Salipiger sp. CCB-MM3: one gene and its partner. The protein of the gene in region 2 interacts with the protein of the main gene of each other region in a pairwise test. Links are inferred from orthologs where the notes say so. Each region holds a gene or a part of one and is shown on either strand. Other genes may lie near its edges.

Evidence for each region.
Region 1: the proteins of tsaE (region 2) and rlmB interact in binary tests that used the Escherichia coli proteins (3 or more experiments, as listed by UniProt). The link is inferred for Salipiger sp. CCB-MM3 from one-to-one orthologs.

What each region holds. Positions count from the first base shown.
Region 1 is NZ_CP014595.1:2,160,970-2,169,670, reverse strand. What follows is about bases 2,107-5,032. They hold rlmB (23S rRNA (guanosine(2251)-2'-O)-methyltransferase RlmB), read right to left. Parts: upstream 3,997-5,032; coding sequence 3,217-3,996; downstream 2,107-3,216. Other genes in these bases: AYJ57_RS10510 (cation diffusion facilitator family transporter), read left to right, coding at 4,502-5,032; AYJ57_RS10520 (hypothetical protein), read right to left, coding at 2,868-3,188; ribB (3,4-dihydroxy-2-butanone-4-phosphate synthase), read right to left, coding at 2,107-2,770. Outside these bases: AYJ57_RS10540 (hypothetical protein), read right to left, coding at 1-296; transcription antitermination factor NusB, read right to left, coding at 616-1,098; AYJ57_RS10530 (6,7-dimethyl-8-ribityllumazine synthase), read right to left, coding at 1,095-1,646; more of ribB, read right to left, coding at 1,646-2,106; more of AYJ57_RS10510, read left to right, coding at 5,033-5,440; AYJ57_RS10505 (3-deoxy-D-manno-octulosonic acid transferase), read left to right, coding at 5,583-6,797; AYJ57_RS10500 (NUDIX hydrolase), read left to right, coding at 6,838-7,326; AYJ57_RS10495 (DUF1178 family protein), read left to right, coding at 7,366-7,797; AYJ57_RS10490 (SDR family NAD(P)-dependent oxidoreductase), read left to right, coding at 7,807-8,451; AYJ57_RS10485 (SgcJ/EcaC family oxidoreductase), read left to right, coding at 8,429-8,701. UniProt on the Escherichia coli protein: Specifically methylates the ribose of guanosine 2251 in 23S rRNA.
Region 2 is NZ_CP014595.1:1,532,160-1,540,827, reverse strand. The notes cover bases 3,036-5,928. They hold tsaE (tRNA (adenosine(37)-N6)-threonylcarbamoyltransferase complex ATPase subunit type 1 TsaE), read right to left. Parts: upstream 4,768-5,928; coding sequence 4,303-4,767; downstream 3,036-4,302. Other genes in these bases: AYJ57_RS07430 (PAS-domain containing protein), read right to left, coding at 4,816-5,928; AYJ57_RS07440 (aminoglycoside phosphotransferase family protein), read right to left, coding at 3,354-4,310; AYJ57_RS07445 (nucleotidyltransferase family protein), read right to left, coding at 3,036-3,354. In the rest of the region: double-strand break repair protein AddB, read right to left, coding at 1-2,657; more of AYJ57_RS07445, read right to left, coding at 2,680-3,035; more of AYJ57_RS07430, read right to left, coding at 5,929-6,309; sensor histidine kinase RegB, read right to left, coding at 6,417-7,820; AYJ57_RS07420 (SCO family protein), read left to right, coding at 7,939-8,556. UniProt on the Escherichia coli protein: Required for the formation of a threonylcarbamoyl group on adenosine at position 37 (t(6)A37) in tRNAs that read codons beginning with adenine.

The DNA of each region.
Region 1 (8,701 bases), 630 kb from region 2 along the record:
CGCGGTTCATCCACCGGCACGCGGATCGGCATCGGCTCAAGCGCCATGCGCTTGCCACCAGCCGGCGGAAGCGCGTCGTCGCCCATGCGCATCACGGTCATCGCAAATTGCACGCTGGCAAAGACCAGACCGTTGAAAAGCCACAGAAGAAACACCGCCAGACCACCCATGTCGGAATGGGTTACCAAATGCTGCAGGTTGGCGACGTTCTGCCACAGCAGCAGAGCCACGAAGCCCGCCGACAGGCCAAAGCCAATCGCGCATTGGGTGATGTAGAGGCGGACGAGTTTCGGCATATGACTCTCTCCTTCATCAGGTCGACAGAGCGTAACGTAACCTCTGCAAAGCTCAAGTCTCTTGCAAGATTCCGCTCCGTCACATTCAAATGTAGGGATACTTTTACGAAACGCAAGCAATCCCGCCGCGACGAAAGCGCCGCCCAGCCAAGTCCCGCCCAGCCACGCCCGCTAGATCACACGCAAGTCGCTCACACGCAAAAAGGCCGGCGTCCCCCGACCCCGGCCCCTTCTTCTCTTTAAAAATACGCCGGGGGAGTCGCGGCGCAGCCGCGGCGGGGGCAGCGCCCCCTCTCTCCCTTTGACGCCCCAGAACGCCTCAGAACGCCTCGGGCTTGGCCTCGCGCGCCATGTGGTCGAGGATCGCGTTGACGAATTGCACTTCGCGGCCCTCGGGGAAAAACGCCCGCGCCACGTCGAGGAACTCGGTGATCACCACTTTCGGCGGCGTGTCGAGCGCCACCATCTCGGCCCCGGCGGCGCGGAACAGCGCGCGCAGGATCGGATCAATGCGGTCGATCGGCCATTTCGCCACCAGCGCGCGGTCGGTCATCTGGTCGATCTTCGCCTGCCAGTTCACCGCCTCGCCGACCAGCTTGCCGAAAAGATCAATGTCACCCTCGACCAGCTCCACGCCCTCTTCGACCTCCGCGCCGAAGCGGTAGTCGTAGAACTCCTGCATGGTCTTCTCGGCCGTCGTGCCCGAGAGCTCCATCTGATAGAGCGCCTGCACGGCATAGAGCCGCGATGCGGATTTCATACGGCGTTTCTGATTGCCGGAGGGGGGGACCGGGGTCGTCATGCGCTATGCTTTCCTTTGGAAGCGCCCGCGATCTGGTACTCGTCCTGGGCAGGAACGAATCCCACCCCCTTGCGGGCGCCGCCCCACCTACGTTCGAGCGCGATAAGATGCAAGGCCGCAGCAGCCGCGCCGCCGCCCTTGTTCTGGCCTTTCGCCTCGGCGCGCACCCGCGCCTGCTCGTAGTTCTCGACGGTGAGGATGCCATTGCCGATGCACAGGCCCTGCAGGCCCAGCAGCGTCAGCCCGCGCGAGCTGTCGTTGCAGACGGTGTCGTAATGGGTGGTCTCGCCGCGGATCACGCAGCCAAGCGCCACATAGCCGTCGAAGTTCGACATGCGCTCGGCGATGCCGATGGCGGTGGGCACTTCCAGCGCGCCCGGCACTTCGACGATCTCGTGGAAGCCGCCCACGGCCTCGATCTCGGCGATGGCACCGGCGATCTGCTCGTCGGCGATTTCCTTGTAGTAAGGCGCGACGACGATGAGGATTTTCACCGGCTTGTCGAACTCGGCGCGCGGCAGGCTGTAATGGGTTTCGTTCGAGGCCATCACTTCTCTCCGATCTTGCGGGTGCCGACGATCTCGAGCCCGTAGGCCTCGAGCCCGACGACGCGCGGGGTGGGCGAGTTGGTCAGCAGCACCATCTTCGACAGGCCGAGCGACGACAGGATCTGCGCGCCCAGACCGTACTGCCGCAGGGTGCGCGGCGAAACGTCGTCATGCAACTCCAGTTTCATCGAGGTGTCGCGCAGCAGCACGACCACGCCGCGGCCCTCTTCGGCGACTTCCTTCATCGAATCGCGGAACTCGTCCGAGCGGCCACCGTGGCCGGTGCCGATGATGTCGAGCATCGGATCGAGCGCATGCATCCGCACCAGCACCGGCTCATCGCCGGAGATGTCGCCCTTGGTCAGCACGATATGCTCGTCGCCATGGGACTGGTCGGTGTAGATGCGCATGTTCCAGTCGCCGCCGAACTCCGAGTGGATCACCTCTTCGGAGCGCACGCGCACGAGGTTGTCGTGGCGGCGGCGGTAGGCGATGAGGTCGGAGATCGTGCCGATCTTCAGCCCGTGGCGCTGCGCGAAGGCGACCAGCTCGGGCAGGCGCGACATGGTGCCGTCTTCGTTCATGATCTCGCAGATCACGCCCGCGGGGTTGAGCCCGGCAAGGCGCGAGACGTCGACGGCGGCCTCGGTATGACCGGCCCGCACCAGAACGCCACCATCCTTGGCGCGCAGCGGGAAGACGTGGCCCGGTGTGGCGATGTCGGCGGCCCCCTTCGAGGCGTCGATGGCAACGGCGACGGTCTTGGCACGGTCGGCAGCAGAGATGCCCGTGGTCACCCCTTCGCGCGCTTCGATCGAGATGGTGAAGGCCGTCTCGTGGCGCGAGGAATTGTTGACCGACATCAGATGCAGGCCCAGCTCGTCGATCCGCTTGGAGGTCATCGACAGGCAGATCAGACCGCGGCCATGGGTGGCCATGAAGTTGATCGCGTCGGGGGTCGCCCATTGCGCGGGGATCACGAGATCACCCTCGTTCTCGCGGTCCTCGTGGTCGACGAGAATGAACATCCGCCCGTTGCGGGCATCCTCGATAATCTCCTCGACCGAGGAAATCGCGTCTTTCCAGTTCTCTTCAACCGGACCCGGGTTTTCGTAATCCGCCATGTCGCCTCTCAATTCTGCACCCGCCAAATAAGACAGGCGGGCGCGAAAGACTAGGCCGGTTTTTGTGCGTGGCTGTATTGCACCCTGTGCAAGGCGGTCAGTCGAAAATATCGTCCAGAAGGTCGAACATGCCCGACAGCGCTTTTTTCGCCGGCGACTTGCGCTTGCGCTTCTTCGCCTTCTTGGCGGCCTTGCGCGCCGCCTTCTCGGCCTTGCGAAGGATGTCCCGGTCCGGATGCAGCTTGGGGTGTGGGATGACCCCGGCCCGCGATGTTTCGGTTTTCAGGTTCTTCAACTGCCACAGCGGTGCCCCGCAGGAGGCGCAGCTGAGTTCGTGACGGGACGTCCCGTCCAGCACAAGCGCGGCGCGGGCGCCGCAGTAACAACAGGTCGCAATCGTTTGGGCCATCAGCAGCATATGGGCGCGGCGGGCGCGCCCCGCAAGCTCAGGGCTTGGCCGCGTACAGCGCCACCGCCGCCGCGTTCGAGACGTTGAGCGAGCCGAAGCCGCGGGCAAAGTCGATCTTCACCAGTTGATCCACCGTCTCCTTGGTGCGCTGGCGCAGCCCCGGTCCCTCGGCGCCCAGCACCAGAGCCACGGCACGGTCGCGCTTGCCCTCGAGCGCCTCTTCGATGGAGGCCTCCGCCTCGCCGTCGAGGCCCAGCACCAGATAGCCCATGCCCTGCAGCGCAATGATCGTGTCCGCAAGGTTGCGCTCGCGCAGGTAGGGCTGGCGTTCCAGCGCGCCCGAAGCGGTCTTGGCCAGTGCGCCGGTCTCGGGCGCCGAATGGTGCAGCGTGCCGATCACCGCCTGCGCGCCGAAGACCTCGGCAGAGCGCAGGATTGCCCCGACGTTATGCGGATCGGTCACCCGGTCGAGCAGCACCAGGCGCGGCGGCAGTGTGCCATCTCCCAGCGCCACATCATCCAGTCGCCCCCAATCCAGCGGCTTCACTTCCAGAGCCGCGCCCTGATGCACCGACTGCGGATCGAGCGGCGCGCCGAATTTGCGCGGGTCGTGGATCTCGGGCTCGATTCCCCCCGCTTCCAGCGCATCCTCCAGTTTTGCCTTGGCATTCAGGGTCAGGATCAGCCGCAGCTTCTCGCGCTTGGGGTTCATCAGCGCGTCGCGCACCGCATGCAGGCCGAACAGCCAGACGGTCTCGGCCGCCTTGGCCTTTTTCGACTGTTCTTTCTCGACCACCCATTTCGGTTTCTTGACCATGGCACGCGTCCCTTTTTCCTGAGCTTCGGTCTCTGCATCGCCCTGTGACGCGCTGCAAGAGATTTTCCTGTTGACGGCAGTTTTCACTGATTGTAGTCAGCGCCCCACGACGCCGGGCAGCCGGCGGAGGACACCGCCAGACGGTGGAAAGTGGGCGACAGGCCGCAAGGTGTGGCAGGGGACTGTAACTCCCTCGCGGAGACGCACGCTTGGTTCGATTCCAAGGTCGCCCACCACTTTCCCTCTTCAAATCAGAGACCAAAGTGGCAGCTTTCTGCGGCATGTCCAGCCGTGGGTTTTCGCGTTTCGCGCGTGCCTCACCGCATCCCGCACCCTTCTGTCTGAGCGCAGCGCCCCCTCTCTCATCACGAGAAATTTCTATCAGATGAAGCACATGCGGGAACCCGCAGCGCTGGCACCTGTTAATGTCCTGCGACTGGCCTGACTTTTCCACCTCCGGCAAGCCGACCGGCGCATCCAGAGAATCAGAAAAAGCAGGACACCCATGGCAGAATCATCGGGAGAAAGCCCCATTGCAGTCTACGGGGCGCTCGCAGCCAATCTTTTGATCGCCGTCGCCAAATTCGCCGCCGCGCTCTTTACCGGCAGCTCTTCGATGCTGTCCGAGGCATTTCACTCTGTGGTCGACACCGGAAATGAGGGGCTGCTGCTGCTCGGCCTCGCCCGCAGCCGCAAAAAGCCCGACGCCAAACACCCATTCGGCTACGGCAAGGAACTTTACTTCTGGTCGCTGATCGTCGCGATGCTGCTCTTTGCCATCGGCGGCGGGCTCTCGGTCTATGAGGGAATCGTCCACGCGATGAACCCCGAACCGATCGAAGAGCCGATGTGGAACTACGCCGTTCTGGGAATCGCCTTTCTGGCCGAGGGCGCCTCGTGGATCATCGCCCTGCGCGCCATGCTCAAGACCCGCAAAGAGGGGGAGAGCGCGCTGCAGACCTTCCGGCGCAGCAAGGACCCGTCGGTGTTCACCGTCGTCGCCGAGGACACCGCCGCACTTCTTGGCATCATCGCCGCCGCGCTTGGCGTCTATCTGTCGGTGACCTTCGACGCGCCGATTTTTGACGGCATCGCTTCGATCGTGATCGGCGTCATCCTCATCGCCGTGGCCTGCCTGCTGGTGTCCGAGACCCGTTCGCTGATCATGGGTGAAAGCGCCGACAGCGAAGTGACGCGCTCGGTCCGAAACATCGCGCTGGAGGAGCCCGCAATCTCCGAAGTGTCGAGCCTGCTCACCATGCACTTCGGCCCCAAGCAGGTGCTGCTGAACATGGAGGCGCGGTTCCGCACCGACCTGAGCGCCGCCGACATCTTTGAAACCGTCGAGCGGGTGCAGGCCCGCATTCAGGAAGCGCACCCCGAGGTGCGGCGTATCTTCTTCGAAATCGAAGCCATGCGGCGGCCGGGCGCGCAAGCGGCCTGAGCGGGGGCGACCGTCTGGCATCCTTGGGGCATCGGCGATAGGAGGTCGCCTCCTTCGCCGGCTTTTTATATAGAAGAGGCGGTTACACTGCGGCACCGGTGGCCCGGCGGCTGCCCTATGCCACTTGGATGCGCCGAACCCGATGTTTTTGTACCGCCTGCTTCTGTCGATCTTTGCCATCGCGATTCTTGGCCGCGCCGCACTCCGGCGCGACGGCGACACGCTGCGTGCGCGGCTGGCACTGGGCCCCGGCAACCCCGGTGCCCACGTCTGGCTGCATGCCGCGTCGAACGGCGAGTTGGCCTCGGCCAAACCGGTGATCGAAGCGCTGCGCGCCGCCCGCCCGGATTTAAAGTTGCTGGTCACCTGCAACTCCGCCTCCGGTGTCAGCCTTGCCGAAAGCTGGGGGTTGGTGGCACGTCTGGCACCGCTCGACCTCGCACGCGCCTCGCGGCGCATGCACCGGCGCTGGAACGTGCGCACCCATATCACCATGGAATCCGAGCTATGGCCGAACCGGCTGCTCACCTGCCCCGGCCCGGTGCTGGTGCTGGGCGGGCGGCTGTCCGAGGGCACCGCCCGCGGCTGGCGCATCTTTGGCGGCCTGCAGGCGCGGGTACTGCGGCGCATCGCGTTTCTTTCGGCGCAGGATTCCGGCTCGCGCGATCGCTTCCTCGCCGCCGGGCTGCGCCCCGAAACGCTTGGCCCCGTGGTTGACCTCAAGGCGCTCTACATCCCGCCTCAGCAGCGCGACCCGGCGCTGGAAGCCGAATTTCCCCGCGGCTCCACTTGGCTGGCGGCCTCGACCCATGAAGGTGAGGATGAGATCGTCCTCGCCGCCCATGCCGAAGCCCGAAAACACGAGCCGGGCCTGCGGCTGATCCTCGCCCCGCGCCACCCGCGCCGGGCCGAGCAGATCACCCGCCTCATCGCCGCGCAGGGCCTGAGCTGCGCCCGTCGCAGCTTGGGCGAGCCGCCGCAGGGCGCCGACGTATACCTTGCCGACACGCTTGGAGAGATGGCGCTCTTCTACCGGCTGGCGGGGCGCGTGTTCATCGCCGGAACGCTCACCGACCGCGGCGGTCACACGCCCTATGAGCCCGCCGCTTTCGGCGCGGCGCTGATCCACGGCCCGGACCTGCGCAACTTCCACGCGCCCTTTGGCCTGCTCGATGCCTCGGGCGCGGCGCTGCAGATCAAGGATTCCGCCGAACTCGCCGCTGCGCTGCAAAGGCTGCGCACCCCTAGCGCGCAGAACGCCGCCGGAGGTGCCGCCCGCAGCCTGCTCGAACCCGAGGCGTCGGCGCACGACCTCGTCTCCCTGCTTACACAATATGTAGACGCAGCCGAAAAATAGGCGCAAGATTCCGGAAAAAGACCACGAGCAGGGATCCAGGATGAAAGCGTTGCCGGCCCTCGCCGTCCAAAGCCTCGGCCAAGGACGGCTGCCCCGGAAGACCCAAGTGCAATACGCCGCGCTGTGCTTTCGCGTCCGCAACGGCAAGCTCAAGGTGCTGCTGATCACCAGCCGGGGCCGTGGTCGCTGGACACTACCCAAAGGCTGGCCGATGCCCGGTCACAGCCCGGCCGGGGCCGCCGCGCGCGAAGCCTGGGAAGAGGCCGGCATCCGCGGACGCGCGCATGAGGTCTGCGTCGGCTCCTACACCTATCGCAAGCGCAACTCCCCGCATCCTCATCTGGCGCTGGTCTACCCGCTCGAAGCCGCCTCGCGCGACCGCAAGTTTCCCGAGCGCGGCGAACGCAAACTGCGCTGGGTCAGCCCTAAGCGCGCGGCGCATCTGGTCGAGCATCCCGAACTGGCCCGGCTGCTGCGCAACATCAGGCCCGCCTGCGACGGTGGCCAGATACGCTTGATCTCCGCGTAAAAAACATTACGTATCAGGGATCATTTCGGAAACTGCCGCATGATCCAATACTCTCTAAAATGCGCGGAAGACCACCGCTTCGACAGCTGGTTCCAATCGGCCAGCGCCTTCGACAAGCTGCAGGCCGCGGGCATGGTGGCCTGTGCCACCTGCGGCTCCACCAAGGTGGAAAAGGTGCCCATGGCGCCGCGCGTGAACAATGGCGCCGCCGACCCCAAGCCCGAAGCGCCAAGCCTCTCCGAACCGGCCAACCCCGCCGAACAGGCGCTGCGCGCCCTGCGCGAGCGTGTGGAGAAAACCTCGGATTACGTGGGCCGCGACTTTGCCCGCGAAGCACGCGCCATGCACAGCGGTGACGCGCCGCAACGGGCGATCTGGGGCGAGACCCGCGGCGACGAGGCCAAGGCGCTGATCGAAGACGGCGTGCCCGTGGCTCCCCTGCCTTTTATGCCGACCCGGAAATCGAACTAGGACATTCCCATGCGACTGCTCATCACCGGCGCCAACCGCGGCATCGGCGCCGCGCTGGCCGATACGCTGCGCGCCCGCGGCAATGAGGTGCTGGGCACCGCCCGCAACACCGAAGGCCTGCTGAAGCTCGACGTGGCCGACCCGGCCTCGCCGCCCGCGCTGGCGGGCCAGCTTGGCGAGGCGCCGCTCGATGCGCTGATCTGCAACGCCGGGATCTACTTCGACAAACCCGAGACGCTCGACACCGGTTACCCGGCGCAGATGTGGGCCGATATGTTCGCGGTCAATGTCACCGGCGTCTTCCTGACGGTGCAGGCCATGCTGCCGCTGCTGGAGCGCGCCGCCACGCCGAAGATCATGATCATCAGCTCGCAGATGGGCTCCAACGCGCTCGCCAAGGGCAACGCGCTGATCTACCGCGCCTCCAAGGCCGCAGCACTGAACCTTGGCAGCAACCTTGCCGAAGCCCTGAAGCCCCGCGGCATCGCGGTGGGCATCTACCATCCGGGCTGGGTCGGCACCGAGATGGGCGGCGCGGGCGCCGATCTCACGCCGGCGCAATCCGCCGAAGGGCTCGCCGACCGGCTGGACGCGCTGAGCCTCGATGGCACCGGCTGTTTTGAGACCTGGGATGGCCGCGCCCACCCCTATTGATCTGCCGCAGCGGCCCGGAGATTTCCCCGCCGCTTTCGCCCGCGCATGGGCCACGCGCGAGGGCGCGGCCATCGCCGCGCTCTTTGCCGAGGACACCGAGTTCGTGAATGTCACCGGCCTGTGGTGGCAGGGCCGCGCGGCAATCGCCCGCCCGCATGACTACGCGCTGAAAAGCTTCTTTGCCTCAACCACCCTGCGGCCCGGCCGTATCGCCACCCGGCACTTGGGCGAGGACCACGCCGTGGTGCGC
Region 2 (8,668 bases):
GCACCGCGCTCGACCATGGCGGCTTCGAGCAGCAACTGTTTGTCGAAGTTCTTTTGCTGCGCGGCGGTGGGGGCGGCGCCGGTCTTATAGTCGTAAAGATGCGCGTTGCCGCGCTCGTCGATGTCGATGCGGTCGGCGGTGCCCTTGAGCGTGAAGCCAAGCGCCGGGATGTCGCTGCTGCCGCGCACCTCGAAATGCACCGGGCGGGCGAGCGCCTGCCGGGCCTTTTCTGTCCGCACAAACCACTCGGCGATGCGCCCGATGCGTGCCTGCCAGACGTGGCGGGTGACCGGGAAGGGCAGCACCTCGGGATCGCCGATCACCTCCGCCGCCTTGGTGCGCAGCGCGTCAGGGCTCAGGAGCCCCGGATCAGAGACGGTTTCGCGCACGTATTCCTCGAACACCTGATGAATGAGGATGCCCCGCAGCAGCGCATCGGGCGCGCGTTGCAGCGGGTTGAGCGGGCGCAGCCGCAGCACGCGCTTGGCGTAGATCGAATAGGGGTCGCGGATCAGCGTCTTGATCTCGGTGACCGACAGCTGGCGCGGACGCGCCGCGACCGGCGGCACCGGCGAGGGGCGGGCGGCGGAGGGCGTTCTGATCGGCGCTTCGACCTGCCGCGCCAGCGCCAGCCAGTGGCGACCGCGCTTTTGCATGTCTTTCAGCGCCTCGGGGCCGTGGCGGGCGGGCAGGCCGTTCATCAGGTTCATCATGCGGTTGACCCAGCGCGCGGGCACCGTCTCGGCATCGTCGGATTTCAGCGCGCGGGTCAGCCAGACCTCTTTCGCCGCCACCGCCTGCTGGAAGTCATGCGCGGCCAGACCGATGCGCCGCTCGGGCAGCAAAAGACCCGCCTTGTGCCGCATCCGGCGATTGAGCCAAGGGTCTGCGCCGGGGATTTCCGGCCAGCTGCCCTCGTTCAGCCCGCCGAGGATCAGCAGGTCGGCGCCCATCACGCGCGCCTCGAGCGTGCCCCAGATCAGGATGCGCGGATGCGGCGCGTCGCGGTCGCGCAGCTCGCCCTGTCCCAGCACCGCGCCAAAGAGGTCGGCATAGTCGCGCGCCGACAGGTCGGTGCCATGGGCGGCCTCGCCTTCGAGCGTTTCGACCACCTGCCGCGCCTTGCGACCCGCGCCTTCTTTCCAAAGCTCCGACTCGCCCATCTCGGGACCCGCCGCGATCGCCTCGGCCCGCTCGCGGTGATGCGCCAGCCAATCGGCCAGCGCGCGCTTGCCGCTCACCGGCGGATGGCAGAAGGTTTCGGCGACCCAGGCGGCCCAGTCCGGAAAGCCCGCGGCCTCGCCCCATGCGGTGATCAGATGCGCCTGCGGGAAGGGCCAGCTTTGGTCACGGATATGCAGTTCCAGCTCTCGCGTGGCGCGCAGGTGGTTGTTGCGCTCCGAGCCGCTGTGGGTCAGCGGGTGCTTGAGCAGCGACAGCAGGCTCTCGGCGGTGAGGTCGCGCTGGAACAGCGCCGCCACCTGCCGCAGAAAGCGCCCCGGCGGGGTCAGCTGCAGCGGAATGCCGGCGCTGTCGTCGGGCAGGATGTCCCAACGGTCGAGCGCGGCAGTCACCTGCCGCGTCAGCATCCGGTCGGGGGTGATCAGCGCGGCGGTCACGCCGTCCTCGGCGGCCTGCCGCAGGCGCAGGGCGATGGCCATCGCCTCTTCGCGCTTCGAATTGGCCTCGAGCAGGGTCACATCCTGTGTCGCCTCGGGCAGATCGGGCAGATGCACGCCTTCCGAGCGCCATTGATCGGTGACCGGCGCGGGGCGAAGCGCGAGCGAGACCAGCTTGTTGCGCGCGGGGCTGGGGGGCTTGGTGCCCTCCCAATGGGGCAGGGTGGTGGGATCGAGCGCCAGCTCGTGCAGCAGCCGGGCAAAGCGGAACTGCGGGTGGTCCTCGCCGGAAAGCGCGTCGGTCAGCCCGCCCCAAACGGGGCCCGGCATGTCGAAATCATAGCCCGGCAGCACCAGCGCGCCCTGCGGCAGTTTCGAGACCGCGCACATCAGCCGGTGAGTGCCCCCGCGCGAGCCGGTGGACCCGGCAAGGATGATCGGGTGCTCGGGCGGGCGCTCTTCCCAGCTTTTCAGTCTCTGTTCCAGCGCATATCGGCGGAACGCGATGGTGTCGGGCGCTTCCTCGCCCTGCTCGAAATAGCGCTGCACGATGTTCAGGAAGCTGAGCGCGCGCTGCCAGTGGCCGGACTCGTCGCTGACGTCCAGCGCGGCGATCTCGTCGGGCGAGACGCCCTCGTCCTGCATCTCGTCCATCAGCGTCGCGAGACTGTCGGCCAGATCGAAAAGCGCGGCGCGGGGGGCGAGATCGGGCTGGGCGTCGAGCAGTTTCGACACCAGTCCCGTCAGCTCCAGCCTGCGCCTTAGCGGCGGCACTGGCGCAGGCAGATCGCGCAGGGCGGCGGGGTCGGCCATGTCTGTCAGCAGCCGGATGCGCGGCAGCAAGGTCGCGGGGCCCTGATCGAAGATCGCCTTCACCCGCCGCGCCATGCGGCTGGTGTTGAGGATCAGTTCGACCTTGGCCATCTCCTCGGGCGGGCGGCCCGCCATGCGGGCACGCAGCCCGGCGACCAGCGCGGCAGGGAAGTCGACGCCGCAGGCAAGGCCATAGACGCGGGGTCCCTCAATAGGCTCGAACAAGGCGGGTTCAGACATGGCAGGCTTAGACATATCGGGCCAGCATCTCTTCGGCGAGGGTGATGCCCTCGGGGTGGCCGACGTCGGCCCAATGGCCGGGATAGCTCAGCCCGTGCAGGCGGCCCGCTTCGTTCATCCGGTTCCACAGCAGGTTCAGCGAAAAGACATCCTCGGGGATCTCGGCAAGCAGCTCGGTCTTGAGGATTTGCCCGCCGGTGTAGACGTGATCGCCCGTGCGGCTGAGATGCCCGTCGCCGGAAATGGTGAAATCGCCGCCGCCCTTGCGGCCCACGGCCTGCCCCAGCGGCACGCAGAGCAGCAGCGCGTCCATGCGCGCGGGATCCCACGCCTCGGCCAGCAGGCGCAGCGGGTTCGGCCCGGCCCAGACCGCATCGGTGTTGAGCGTGAAGACCGGATCCTGCCCCAGCAGCGGCAGCGCGTGGCGCAGCCCGCCGCCGGTGTCGAGGATGTCGGGCCGCTCGACAGAGACGTGCACGCCTGTCCCGGCGAGATGCGCCTCGACCTGTTCGGCGCGGTAATGGGCGTTGACCACGCGGGTCGGCAGATGCGCGCAGAGCGCCAGCGCGTGATCGAGCAGCGGCTTTCCGGCCACGTCGATCAGCGGTTTCGGACGGTCCGCGGTCAGCGCACCCATGCGGGTGCCGAAACCCGCGGCAAAGAGCATGACGGCGTCAGGCATCAGGATTTCAGCCTTTCGAGGATCGCAGGGGTCGGCGCGGGCAGCGGCGCCAGACGGGCGCGCAACTCGGTCAGCGCGGGATGCGCCAGATCGGTCTGCAGATGCGCCCAGACCCGGGGGATCAAGTCGATGTAATGGGGTTTGCGGCGGACCTGCGCCAGCCGCGCGAAAACGCCGAGGATGCGCAGATTGCGCTGCGCCCCCAGCAGCGCCAGCGCGGTGCGGAAGGGCGCCTCGGGCGTGCCGGTTTCCGCGATATAGTGACGAATGCAGGCATGGGCGGTGTCTTCCGAGACATCTCGCCGCGCGTCCTCGATCAGCGAGATCAGATCATAGGCGCGGTGCCCCTGCAGCGCGTCCTGAAAGTCCAGCAGGCCAGCGCGGGCGGCACCGTCGCGGTCGGGCAGCCAGAGGATGTTCTCGGCGTGATAGTCGCGCAAGATCATCACTTCGGTCTCTGGCGCGTGGGTCTCGATCAGCGCGCGCAGGCAGGCGATGGCGGCATCGCGGACGGCGGCATCGACGGGCGCGCCAGCGCGGGCGGCGTAAACGTCGAAGGCCAGATCGGTGATGCCCGACAGATGCGCCGCATCCGCCACCGGAAGATCGGCGGGGGCTGCGTGGCGGTGCAGGGCGATCAGCGCGTCGGTTGCGCAGAGATAGAGCCGCTTTTCGCTCTGCGGATCGGTGGCGAGCCGGGCGATGAGACCGTCGCCAAGGTCTTCGAGCAGCAGCAGCCCGGGGGCTTCGGCCAGAACCTGCGGCGCGCTCAGCCCGAGCGAGGTGAGGTGCCGCGCGAGCCGCGCAAAGAGCGCCACGTCGCCGTCGGGGTCTTGCATCAGGATGGCGGTTTGCCCGCCCATCGAGAGGCGCGTGTAGCGGCGGGTCGAAGCATCCCCGGCGAGCGGCTGCGCCGCGGCAGCCTCCCACCCGGCGGCGCGCAGGAAATCACGCATCGAGAGCCTCCAGCAGCGCATCCCAGCGCGGGTCTTGCCAGCTCAGCGTCACCCGGCGGCTGTCGTCGCCGGTGACCTCGAAGCTGAGCGACAGCGCGGCCTTGGGGGTCAGGTCCTCCAGCCGGTCGGGCCATTCGACGAGGCAGATCGCTTCTTCGAAGGCCTCGGTGAGACCCAGTTCGACCACTTGGTCGGGGTCGGAGAGGCGATAGAGATCGGTGTGCCAGAGCTCACCCGTGGGGACGTCGTAGACCTGCACCAGCGTGAAGGTGGGCGAGGGCACATCCTCGGGATCCTCCTGCAGCGACTGGATCAGGCAGCGGGCGAAATGGGTTTTTCCGGCGCCGATGCCGCCGTCGAGCAGCAGCACGTCGCCGGGACGCAGGCGCGGCGCAAGCGAGGCGGCCAGCGCGCAGGTTGCGTCGGAAGAGGGCAGGGACAGGGCGCGGGTCGTCATGGCGCGAAGATACCTTCGCCAGCCGCACGCGCAAGCGACATCCAGAGGTTAGGCGGGCGCGGCGGCGCCGGTGTCCTCGGGGGTAAAGCGGACCAGCGTCGCACCGCCGGCCATCGGCGCGACGCGGCACAGCAGGCCGCCCCCGGTATACAGCCGAAGGTGGGCTTCCCATGGCGCGCGTTCGCGCAGGCAGAGGACGAAATCGCGAATGTCGCCCCAGACCGGGCTGGGCGCGCAGAGCGCCTGCCAGCGCGCGGTCGCCTCGGCCACCGAAAGATCGGCGACACGGCTGTCGGGGTCATCGTCCCAAAGCGTGCGGTAGGCGGCATTGCACAGGCTGAGGGTGCCGTGATCGGAGAAGACCGCGACCGCATCTTCGAACTGATCGAGCACCGAATGCGCCTGTTCGATCTCGCGCCGGAAGCGCCGGGTGAGCGAGATCTCGGAGCTGATGTCTTCGAACAGGAAGGCGATGCCACCGTCGGGATGCGGGCGCCCGGTGATCCGGTAGGTCAGGCCGGAGGGCAATTCCCATGTTTCGACGTAAAGATCCGAGGCGGCGGCGGCGATCACCTCGGAAAGATGTTCGCGCCAGCTTTGGTAGTTCTTCGGCTCGGGCATCATGCGCCCCTCGCGCAGCGCGTCGAAGAAGCTCATCAAATTGGGCCGGGTGCTGAGAAACTCGGCCTCGAGATGCACAAGATCGATCAGGGCCGGGTTGAACAGCGCCAGCCGGCGCTCGCGGTCAAACACCGCAAGGCCGATCGGCAGATGCGCGAAGATGCGGGTGAGGGTCTGTAGAAAGTTGCGCTGGGTGACCTCGGAATGAATGACCGCGTCGATATTCGTCGCCACATGCAGCCAGCCGTCGCAGGTGCGGTGCGATTGCACCTCGTACCAAAGCTGCGCGCGGTCGCCGCGCGGACCGACGGCAGTGCGGCTGCGGCGCGTGTCGCTGCCATCGGGGGCGGCAAGCTCGAAGGGCGCGGGACCATCGGGCGCGGTGCCGATCTGAGCGCAGACATCCTCATAGGCGGGATTGAACCAACTGACCTGACCCAATGTGTCGCTCTGCCAGATCGGGCAGGGCACAAGCGCCATGGCGCGCCGCAGCCGAAGCATTTCCGCCTGATCGAGCCGCAGACGGATTTGATGCCCGGCGGCGAGGTAATCCGCCTGCACCGAAAGCCGCAGGGAATCCTTGGCGGGGAACATGGAGAGCCGCGCCTCGGGGAAGAGCGGCGAGTCGACGCTGGCCGGTGTGTGCGGCGGCTGCTCCGGCAATGGGCCGAAGACCGGCTCGAGGTGCCGGATCAGCGTGGGCCAGTCCAGATCCTCGTTCGGCTCGCAGTCGAGCATCTGCCGCGCCGCGCCGGTCATATCGGCGACTTGGCCGTCCACAAGCAGGATTTCCGTGTCGGCGCTGTTTCTGGCGATCGGGTCAACGTCACTCGCACGCCGCGATTTGGGCAGCAGGAGTGAGCCGAGGAAGGCCGCGCCTCCGGCACCGAGTCCGATGGCCAATGCGACGGACGGGGTCATGACGATCTCCTCAAGGCAGGTCGTCCCCTATGCCTATGGGAAGATTGGTTAATAACCCGTTAATTCTCGGCGGATATGACGCCGGTTCAGAGCCGCTGCCGCAGGCCTCAAGGCTCGAACACGGGGTTCTCGCCAAGCATCGCGCCGAGGTCCTGCTCAGGCACAACGATCACCTCACGCGGCCAGACCAGTTCGACCACGGCTCCGCGGCGGGTACCGGGCGGCTCGGGGGCATTGGGATCGGAGGCATTGGCAAAGCTCAGTTCCGCGCCGGAGCGTTCCAGCAGTGTCTTGGCGATGAACAGCCCGAGCCCCATGCCCTCATACTCGGGCCGCGCCTTGCGCTCGGCCTCCGAGCGGCGGCGGCGGATCATCGGCTCGCCAATGCGGCCAAGCAGATGCGGCGGGTAGCCCGGCCCGTCGTCGATAATCCGCACGGTGATGCTGCGCTCGTTCCAGCCGGTCTCGATCCAGACCCGGCTGCGGGCGAAATCCACCGCATTCTGCACGAGGTTGCGCAGCCCGTGGATCACCTCGGGGCGGCGCAGCACCTGCGGCATCGGCCCCTCGGTGCCGGTGATCTGCTCAAGCTCGATGGTCTTGCCGCGGTTCTCATGCGGCTCGGCGGCCTCGCGCAGCACTTCGCTCAGCGGCGCGCTGCGCAGGTGCAGATCGTCCTTCCCGGCGCGGCCCATGGACCGCAGGATGTCGCGGCAGCGGTCGGCCTGCTCGCGGATCAACCGCGCGTCTTCCTGCAGGTCCGGTCGGTCGTCGAGATCATCGATCAGTTCCGCCGAGGTCAGTTTGATGGTGGCCAGCGGCGTGCCCAGTTCATGCGCGGCAGCGGCGACCACGCCGCCCAGATCGTTAAGCTTTTGCTGCCGTGACAGCGCCATCTGCGTGGCATTGAGCGCGTCGGACATGGCGTTCATCTCGGTGGTGACTCGGCGCGAATAGACCGACAGGAACACCAGCGCGATGGCGATGGCGACCCATTGGCCAAAGACGAAGAGATCGGGGATCTGCAGCACCTGCCCGTCGAATGTGTGCAGCGGCACATTGGCAAAGACCATGCCCGAGATCAGCACAAAGGCGGTGACGTTGAGCACGATGGTCGAGCGCAGCGACAGCATCACCGCAGAGACGGTCACCGGCCCCAGCACCATCACCGAGAAAGGGTTGTTCAGCCCGCCGGTGAGATAGAGCAGGAAGCACAGCTGCAGCAGATCGAACATCACCATCAGGAAGTTCTCGGCTTCCGACAGGCGTTTGGTTTCTGGAAAGATCAGGCTGGCGACGAGGTTGCCGATCACCGAGATGCCCACCGCGACGTAGCACAGGCCCAGCGGCAGCTGCAGGTCATAGATCGACTGCGCCACCACCAGCGCGGCAATCTGGCCGCAGATCGCCACCCAGCGCAGCAGGATCATCGTGCGCAGGCGGATGAAGGTGCTGCGCTCTTCGGTCCAGAGCAGCGCCTGCCCGGGTTCGTTCAGGTCGGTCTGGCTCATGCCCTTGCTTTCGTGTCTTGATCCTCTGCCGGCAATTGTTAGGTCTGAGGCGGGGATTTGCAATGCGATCCCGGGGTCCGGGCTTTGCCGCCGGGACGGGATCGTTCAGGGAGGCCACATGAAAACCGCACCGATCGTCGCCATCGCCGCCGCTGGCGGGCTTATCGCGCTGAGCGCCGGAATGTGGGTCGCCACGCAATGGGGCCGCGGCGACGACCGTTTCGCGCAGTGCCGCGCCGGGGCCGTGGCGGGCGACATCGGCGGGCCGTTCGAACTGTTGAACGCAGCCGGAGAGACGGTGAGCGATGCCGATGTGATCACCGAGCCGACGCTGCTCTATTTCGGCTATACCTTCTGCCCGGACGTCTGCCCGATGGACAATGCGCGCAACGCCGAGGCGACGGATCTTCTGGCCGAAGCGGGCTATTCGGTGACCCCCGCGATGATCACCCTCGATCCGGCGCGCGACACGCCCGAAGTGATGGGCGATTATGTCACCAACTTCCACGACAAGATGATCGGCCTGAGCGGCACGCCAGAGCAGGTCGATGCGGCGGCCAAGGCCTATAGGGTCTATTACAAGATCAACGACCCCGACGAAGAGTTCTATCTCGTCGACCATTCGGCCTTCACCTACCTCGTGCTGCCGGGGGAAGGCTTTGTCGATTATGTCCGCCGCGACGTGACGCCGGAGCAGCTCTCCGAGCGGGCCGCGTGCTTTATCGACCACATGTGAGCCGCCTTGGTTTGACCGCATCCCTCGGGCGGGATAAGAGAAATTCTCATACGGCGATATTTGCCGATGGATAACACGGGGGCCGCCGTGGCGGAACTTTCACAAGACGATC